2 regions of the Methylobacillus sp. DLP286 genome follow, and region 2 is predicted to be linked to the other one. Evidence: predicted binding sites of a transcription regulator. Region 2 holds the regulator's gene; the other holds the start of a gene.
The links. The regulator sigma-54, encoded in region 2, starts transcription at its own class of promoters, with help from an activator protein. The targets are predictions, from matches to a motif close to TGGCACNNTTCCTGCT.
Positions count from the first base shown of each region.

Region 1 (4,365 bases), 860 kb from region 2:
TTGGGCAATTCGGACCCCATGCGGCTGCCTGTGCCGGCTGCCGGGATCAGGACATGAAATTTCGGCATGGGCAGCATTCTAGCACGGGCAAACGCCAGCACAGCCTTAGCTTCGGGCAGCTGACAAAACTATGCAAGGCCTTCCGCCCCAGGGAATACGAGTACTATATACAAGGCTAAACTACAATCTTTATTAACTGCCCTTACTTGCAGGGCACAGGTTCCGGACGCAGCAACAGCCAGACTGCCACGGTCGCCATAGTCAGGGTCACGCCCCATTTCACCCACAAGGGTGCCGGCGAGAACCATAACCCGGTTGCGCTGCACGACATCATGAATACCGCAAGATATTTCGCCTTGCGCGACACTGCGCCGCGCTCGCGCCAGTCGCGGATGTGATGGCCATACTTGGGGTGATTGAGCAGGTAATGCTCAAGCTGCGGCCATCCATGCCCGCCCGCCCATGCCGCCAGCAACACGAACGGCACTGTGGGCATGATCGGCAGGAACGCCCCGATCACGCCGAGAATCAGCGCAATTACGGCTAGTAAGCGCCACAACAATATCTTGGTCTGCCTGAGCATCAATACGTCTCGTCACTATAAGCTCGCAAGATACCATGTTCATGCCCCAATCGCCCAGGCAGAGCGCTGAATCAGGGGTGGGCGCTATTTCCAAGGACAAGGTTTAGCCGCGCTTATTCATCCTGTCCCGCAGCCAGGTTGGGTGTAGCCGCGATCTTGTGGATGGAAAGGTCGGCGCCGTCATACTCCTGCTCGGCATCCAGCCGCAGCCCAACCAGCAGTTTCAATACGCCGTAAACCACGAAACCGCCTGCCAGTGCAATGACCAGGCCCAATCCCGTGCCCAGCAGTTGCGACACCAGGCTGACACCGCCCATGCCGCCCAGCGCTGTTGCGCCGAAGATGCCAGCGGCAATGCCGCCCCAAGCGCCGCAAATGCCATGCAGGGGCCAGACGCCAAGCACGTCGTCAATCTTCCAGCGGTTCTGCGTCAAGGTAAAAGTCCAGACGAACACCGCGCCTGCCACTAGTCCTATCACCAGCGCGCCCAAGGGATTGACCACGTCCGAGCCCGCGCAAATCGCCACTAGGCCTGCCAACGGGCCGTTATGCACGAAGCCGGGGTCGTTCTTGCCCGCAAGCAATGCCGCGAGCGTGCCGCCGACCATGGCCATCAATGAATTGAGCGCCACCAGGCCCGTTACCGCATCCACGGTCTGGGCCGACATGACGTTGAAGCCGAACCAGCCGACCGTGAGTATCCAGGCGCCCAGCGCCAGGAAAGGAATGCTGGACGGCGGAAAGGCATGCAGCCTGCCATCCTTGCTGTAGCGGCCGATGCGAGGGCCAAGGAGCAATACGGCCGCCAGCGCGATCCATCCGCCCATCGCATGGACGACGACAGAGCCGGCAAAATCGTGGTAGGGAGCGCCGAAAGCCGCTTCCAGCCAATCCTGGAAACCGAAATGGCCGTTCCAGGCGATACCTTCAAAAAAGGGGTATACCACGCCGACGATGACAAAGGTCGCGGCAATCTGGGGATTGAATTTGGCCCGCTCGGCAATGCCGCCGGAAATGATGGCGGGGATGGCGGCGGCAAACGTCAGCAGGAAAAAGAACTTCACCAGCTCATATCCACGTTGCGCAGCAAGCGCCTCCGCCCCTTGCAGAAAACCCACGCCGTAGGCCACTCCATACCCGATGAAAAAATAGGCGATGGTGGATACCGAGAAATCCACCATAATCTTGACCAGGGCGTTGACCTGGTTCTTGCGGCGCACGGTACCCACCTCCAGGAAGGCAAACCCCGCATGCATGGCGAGCACCATAATGGCGCCCAGCAATATGAAAAACACGTCATTTCCCGACTGTGTTGAGTCCATGTCATCTCCTCCGTTTATTTTTATCGCGGGAAATACTTAGCAAAAACCGCGCCATTCAACATTTCATTGTTTTTAAAAGGTTTTATAAAACTTCATAGACATAAACGCACCAAATATGAACTGCCTATTGTGCATTGCACCAATGACGTGCAAATACAGCAGGAGCTTTGACACTTACCCTGAAATTCTGCACCATGAATTCAACACCAACTAAAAACGCCACCCAGGAAACCTGCCATGTTTGAATCCGCCGAGCTCGGCCACAGCATCGACGACGACCTCTACAAAAAGGAAGTGCCCGCCTTGCGCGAGGCGCTGCTAGACCTGCAGTTCGACCTGGCGGAATCCAAGGCCTTCCCCGTCCTGATCTTGATCGGCGGCGTGGATGGAGCGGGCAAGGGGGAAACCGCCAACCTGCTCAACGAGTGGATGGACCCGCGCCTGATCCATACTTGCGCCTTCGGCCCTGCCACGGAAGATGAGGCGGAGCGGCCCCGCATGTGGCGCTTCTGGCGCGAGCTGCCGCCCAAGGGCAAGATCGGGATTTTCTTCGGTTCATGGTATACCGCGCCCATTCTGGAAAACCTGTCGGCCGGAAAACTCCGCAAGAAGCTCGACAGCCATCTCAGCGACATTGTGCGCTTCGAGCGCATGCTCACTGACGAAGGCGCGCTCGTCATCAAGCTCTGGTTCCACCTCTCCAAAAAACAGCAGAAAACCCGCATTGCCGAGCTGGAAGCCAACCCCAAGACCCGTTGGCGCGTCACGGAGCAGGATAAGCAGCATCTCAAGCACTATGACGAATTCCGTACGCTCACCGGGCATATCCTCCGCGAGACCAGCACCGCCAACGCGCCCTGGCTGGTCATCGAAGGCTTCAACGCCAATTACCGCAGCCTGACCACGGGCAAATATCTGTTGGAGACCATACGCAACCGCCTGGACAGCAAGGCTCCCCCTCCGCGCAAGGCGGCAGCCCCCGCGCTAGCATTAACGGCGACGGACGGCCTAAATGTGCTGAACACACTGGACCTGGAAAAATCCCTGGACAAGGACGATTACGAAGAACGCTTGGAGGAGTACCAAGGCAAGCTCAACCTGCTCACCCGCCATGAAAAATTCCAGCAGCTTTCGGTAATCATCGCGTTCGAGGGCGTCGACGCTGCCGGCAAGGGCGGCGCCATCCGCCGCGTCACCCAGGCCATGGACGCCCGCACTTACAGCGTCGTCCCGATCTCGGCGCCTTCGGACGAGGAAAACGCACAGCCCTACCTGTGGCGCTTCTGGCGCCAGTTGCCCAGGCGCGGGCGCGTCACGATATTCGACCGCACCTGGTACGGCCGCGTGCTGGTGGAGCGGGTGGAAGGATTTTGCAGCACGCAGGACTGGATGCGCGCCTATGCGGAAATCAACGACTTCGAGGAGCAATTGGTCAGCCACGACATCGTGCTAGTGAAATTCTGGCTGCATATCGACCAGGAAGAACAGTTGACGCGCTTCAAAGCCAGAGAAAACACTGCGTTCAAACGCTACAAGATCACGAAGGAAGACTGGCGCAACCGCGAGAAGTGGGACGATTACCAGCGCGCCGTCTGCGACATGATAGACCGCACCAGCACGGAGCAGGCGCCTTGGACCCTGGTCGAATCCAACGACAAGAAATATGCCCGCATCAAGATACTCAAGACCATTTGCGAACAGCTGGAGCGCAAGCTCGACGCATTGAAATAAGCAGCGAGGCGCATGCGAAAACACGGTCGCCGGAAAAGCACAGCTAGGCGCCCCGCTCAGGCGAGATTGTCCGCCCGCTCGATCTGGATATGGCTGACCGCGTCCGGGTCGCCGATCCAGAAATAATAGAATTCGCGCACCACGGCAAGAAACAACCGTTGGGTGGGCTTCATGGTGAAAATGCCGACCGTAGCGTTCACCGCCTGGCGATACACCTTGTGATCGCGTTCCGGCGCATCCCGCAGCTTGAGCAACAGCAGCTTGACCAGCCGCATCCGGGTATCGACCAATGCCTGGTCCGCCCCCTCCTGGCGCAATGCATGGCTATAGGCCTTGAGCGGCCAGGTGTCGGCCACGCCGAACTTCTCGCTGTCCAGGCGCTGCCACAGTGTCTTGAGATCCTGCTCGACAGGCTGCCATTTGGTCGGGTTGAGCTCGAATTCCTGACCGGCGTTCAAGGCCGCAATCGCCTTGATGTCGTGATTCCAGAAATGGTAATACTCGCGCACCACGGAAAGGAAGAACGGCCATTGCTCGCGCTCTACTTCGGTCAGCAGGTGCTCGACGGCTTCACGGTAGATCAGGCCATCCGCCGGTTGCCCCGCAATGGCGGGTACCAGCGCAAGAAGCCAGTGCTCCCGCTGCATCAGTCCCTCATTGTCGACTCCCTTGTTCTTGAGCAGCTTGAGATAGGCATTCATGGCCTCGCGTTCGCGGATATCGTTCATG
Region 1 covers NZ_CM153145.1:333,801-338,165, reverse strand. Annotated here, with positions in the region: gene ispD (2-C-methyl-D-erythritol 4-phosphate cytidylyltransferase) at 1-68, opposite strand, end outside; gene ACWXTG_RS01600 (YbaN family protein) at 203-583, opposite strand; gene ACWXTG_RS01595 (ammonium transporter) at 697-1,905, opposite strand; gene pap (polyphosphate:AMP phosphotransferase) at 2,143-3,636, shown strand; gene ACWXTG_RS01585 (hypothetical protein) at 3,693-4,364, opposite strand.
Region 1: the regulator sigma-54 is predicted to act here: its motif matches at 1,944-1,959, upstream of ACWXTG_RS01595 (ammonium transporter).

Region 2 (4,365 bases):
GAATTTTGACCTCAAGGATTTTTTCATGCTGGGATTTGATCTTGAGCCGGTCCAGCGGCACCATGGTATCGGCCATTTCCAGTTGCACGATCAAGTCGAGCGGCTTGGTCGGCTTGACGGCGTTGTCGCCGAACAAGGCGCGGATATTGAGTACGCCCAATCCACGCACCTCGAGGAAATCCTGCAGCAACGGCGGGCAACGCCCTTCGAGCCGGTCAGGGGCGATACGGTAGAAATCGACGATATCATCCGCCACCAGGCGGTGCCCACGCGAGATCAGCTCCAGCGCCAGCTCGCTCTTGCCGATCGCCGGGGTGCCCTTGATCATGAGGCCGAAGCCCTGCACTTCCATGAACACGCCGTGCAGGCTTTCCGATACCGCCACGGCCTGGGCAAGATAGTGGCTCAATACATCCATGAGGCCGGGGCTGCGCAACGGGGAGGTAAACAATGGGGTGCTGAACTCGTCGGAGGCGGCCACCAGTTCGTCCGGCGCTTCTTCGCCATTGGCCACGATGATGGCCGCCAAGTCGGCTGAGAACAGGTTTTTGATGGCCTGGAACAATTCTCGCGCCTTGAGGCTGCGCAAATAATCCATCTCTGCGCACCCCAGCACCTGCACGCGGTTGGGATGCACGAAATTCAGATGACCAACCAGCGCCAGGGACGGCTTGGTCACGGTTTCACTGGTCAGGGGGTTATCGCCGCCGGCTAACCCTGCTACCCATTTCAGCTTGAGCTTGCGGCGCGTATCCTTGTAAAGCTGGGTAACACTGATTTCAGCCATGTGTGCTTAATACCTTGGGAATGAACAAGCGGAAGGATATGCTGCAAGAGCGCCAAATCCATGCATGAAAAACAGACTTGGCACTCTTTTGCAGCATTTCACGAGGAGGTTACTCGACCGCCTGGTGCTTCAGACCTCCGGATGCCTGGTTGTGGTTGCTGACTTTTTCCTTATGCTTCACTACCTGGCGGTCCAGCTTGTCCGCCAGCGAGTCAATCGCGCTGTACATGCTTTCCGCCCCGCATTCCGCGTGCAGGTCGTTGCCCGGCACATGCAAGGTGGCTTCCGCCTTTTGCACCAGTTTCTCCACGCTCAGCGTGACCTTGAGGTCAATCACATGGTCAAAGTGATTGCTGAGTCGGGCCAGCTTGGACTGCACATATTCGCGCAGGGCTGGGGTAACGTCGAGGTGATGTCCTGTCAGGTGCAAATTCATAACGCTCTCCTTACTTGAAAACGCGCAAATCAAAGCGACTTGCGCTGGTTGGCCGCGGGTATCTGTAGAGACTCGCGGTATTTCGCTATGGTTCTTCTTGCAACAACTATGCCTTGTTTGCCAAGGATGTCGGTAATCTGGTTGTCAGACAGCGGCTTCTTCGGGTTTTCCTCGCTCACCATCTGCTTGATCAACGCGCGGATCGCCGTGGCGGAGCAAGCACCGCCAGACTCCGTCGCAACATGGCTGCCGAAGAAATACTTCAACTCGTACACGCCGCGCGGTGTGAGCATGTACTTCCTCGTCGTCACGCGCGACACGGTGGATTCATGCAGGCCCAACTCGTCGGCGATCTCGCGCAGCACCAGCGGACGCATGGCGACTTCGCCATGCTCGAAGAAGTTGCGCTGCCTGTCCACAATCGCCTGCGACACGCGCAGGATGGTGGAAAAACGCTGCTGGATGTTCTTGATCATCCATTTCGCTTCCTGCATCTGGCTCATGAGGTATTGACTGGAGCTATCGCGATTACGTTTCAGGATGCCGGCATAAAGCTGGTTGATGCGCAGCTTGGGCACCACTTCGTCATTGAGGCTGGCGATCCAAATACCCTTGACCTTCTTCACCACGATTTCGTGCTGGATGTAATGATCCGAGGTGATATGGCTGAACTCGCCGCCCGGGCGCGGGTTGAGCTGGGTCACCAGCTGCTGCACCGTTTTCAGGACGTCGTCGTCGCAATGTAGCAGCTTGCGCAGGCGCGTGTAATCGCGGCTCGCCAGCAAAGGCAAGTGTTGCTCTGCAACCTTGATCGCCAGATCAACAAAAGGCGTTTCTGCGGGCAGGGCGCGCAGTTGCAATGCCAAGCACTCCGCAAGGTTGCGGGCGCCAATACCAGGGGGATCCAGGTTCTGGATATGCTTGAGCGCGGTTTCGAGTTCGAGCAGGTCGATTTCGAGCTCTTCCGGCAGCAGCTCGGCCAGTTCTTCCAGCGACTGCTCGAGGTAGCCGTCGTCGTTGATGGCGTCCACCAGCACCATCGCCAGGGTCTGGTCGCGCTCGGACAGCGGCAACAGCTTGATCTGACTCAACAGGTGCTCGCGCAGGGTGAGGTTGACCGCTTCCTGGAAGCTGAAGTCGTTGTCGTCGTCATTGTTGGCGCCGCCTTCCTCCCAGCGGTTGCTGCCCTGGAAAGATTCGAAGTAGTCGTCCCCGCCGCCGAATTCGTCAACGCGCGGCAACTCCTCGCTGGCTGGCGCAGGCGCCTCGCTGGCGGGGGCGGCGACTGCGGCATCCGGAGCAGGGCTGTAGCTTTCGGACATTTCGGCAGCGCCGTCCGGGCCGTCTACGCGCTCCAGCAAGGGGTTGGCCTGCAGCAGCGACTCCAGCTCCTGGTTGAGTTCCTGTGAAGACAGCTGCAACAGCTTGATCGACTGCTGCAACTGCGGCGTCAATGCCAGGTTTTGGGAAAATTTTAGCTGTAGGCTTTGTTTCATCTCTCTAATTCTGCGTTGACTACAGGCGGAAATCCTTGCCCAAGTAAACTTCTCTTACACTTTCGTTATGTATGATCTCGCTGGGCTTCCCCGATGCGAATACGCGGCCTTCATTCACGATGTAGGCGCGATCGCATATGCCCAATGTTTCACGGACATTATGGTCCGTGATCAGCACCCCGATATTGCGCTCGGTCAGGAAACGTACGATCTTCTGGATGTCCAGCACGGCAATCGGGTCGATCCCGGCAAACGGCTCGTCCAGCAGGATGAAGCTGGGGTTGGTCGCCAGACATCGGGCGATTTCCACCCGGCGGCGCTCGCCGCCGGACAGGCTCACCGCCATGCTGTTGCGTATATGGGTGATATGGAGCTCCTGCAGCAGGGATTCAAGCTGTTCCTTCTGCTGCTCGGCCGTCATGTTCTGCAATTCAAGGATAGCCTGGATGTTTTCCGTGACGGTCATCTTGCGGAAGATCGACGGCTCCTGCGGCAGATAGGCCAGGCCCATGCGCGCGCGCTGGTGGATGGGCATCCGGCTCAGGTCCTTGCCGTCCAGCAATATGCGTCCGCCATCGAGTGGCACCAGGCCCACCATCATGTAGAAACTAGTGGTCTTGCCCGCGCCGTTCGGCCCGAGCAGCCCGACCACCTCGCCGCTGTTGAGCTGCAGGGAAATATCCTGCACCACGGTGCGCGACTTGTATTTCTTGCGTAAGCTTTCTACGATCAATTCACTCATTTATGCAATATCTATCGATGCCGTCTCTATAAAGCGCAGTTGCTTCGGCCTGCATCAAGCACAGGCCCTCCAATAGCCATCGAGCTCAGGGAGTTTCTGCCGCGGGTTTCTTCTTGGGCTGGATAATGGCACGCACTCGGCCAGTGGGTGTTGCAGGTGTCGCCGCTTGCGAGCCGCCGCTGATGACTTCCGCATATTCGGCATTGGCGTCATACATGATGTAGTCCCCATGCACGATATCCTCGCCGCGCTTGACCCATGCCTTGGTAAACAGCTGCACCTTGTCCATGCGTCCATCATACTCTATCCGCTGGGCGCTGCCCTCCATGTATTCGTTCTTGCCGTCGCGCTTCTGCCTAAAGGTGGTGGGATTGCCGTAGGACGTGCTGTGCTGGAATCCCTCCTTGTCCTCGCGCACGATCAGCCTGTCGCCGCGGATCACCAGCGTGCCCTGGGTCAGGATGACGTTGCCGGTATAGGTGCTGGTCTTCTTGGCATCATTGACCTGCACGGAGTCGGCCTCCAGCTCGATCGGCTTTTCCCGGTCGGCCTTTTCGGCATGTGCCGTTGCAGACAGCATGCCGGCCAACATGGCAAGCAATAATGAATAACGCAGGTTGCGCATAGGGTCTCCGCTGAAGAATGTCGTTCTACTTGGTTTTAGTGGGCTGCTTGGCATTGTTGCTGTTACCGGATGTCGTCTTGCTGTTCTTGGAAGCCGCAGGCTTGGCTGCCGCCTGCTTGGTCTTGCTTGCCGCTTTTGGCTTGCTGCTCGTGCGCTTGCCGGCGGCCGGACGCTCATAATGGCTGCGCACCCGCTTGTTGAGCTGGATGGTCTGGTTTTTCTTGTCATAGACCATCCCGACCGCGCGCACCACGCTTTTCGGCCCCTGGGTAATCACCA
Region 2 covers NZ_CM153145.1:2,459,980-2,464,344, reverse strand. Annotated here, with positions in the region: gene hprK (HPr(Ser) kinase/phosphatase) at 1-787, opposite strand, end outside; gene hpf (ribosome hibernation-promoting factor, HPF/YfiA family) at 897-1,223, opposite strand; gene ACWXTG_RS11720 (RNA polymerase factor sigma-54) at 1,253-2,719, opposite strand; gene lptB (LPS export ABC transporter ATP-binding protein) at 2,739-3,461, opposite strand; gene lptA (lipopolysaccharide transport periplasmic protein LptA) at 3,547-4,053, opposite strand; gene lptC (LPS export ABC transporter periplasmic protein LptC) at 4,112-4,365, opposite strand, start outside.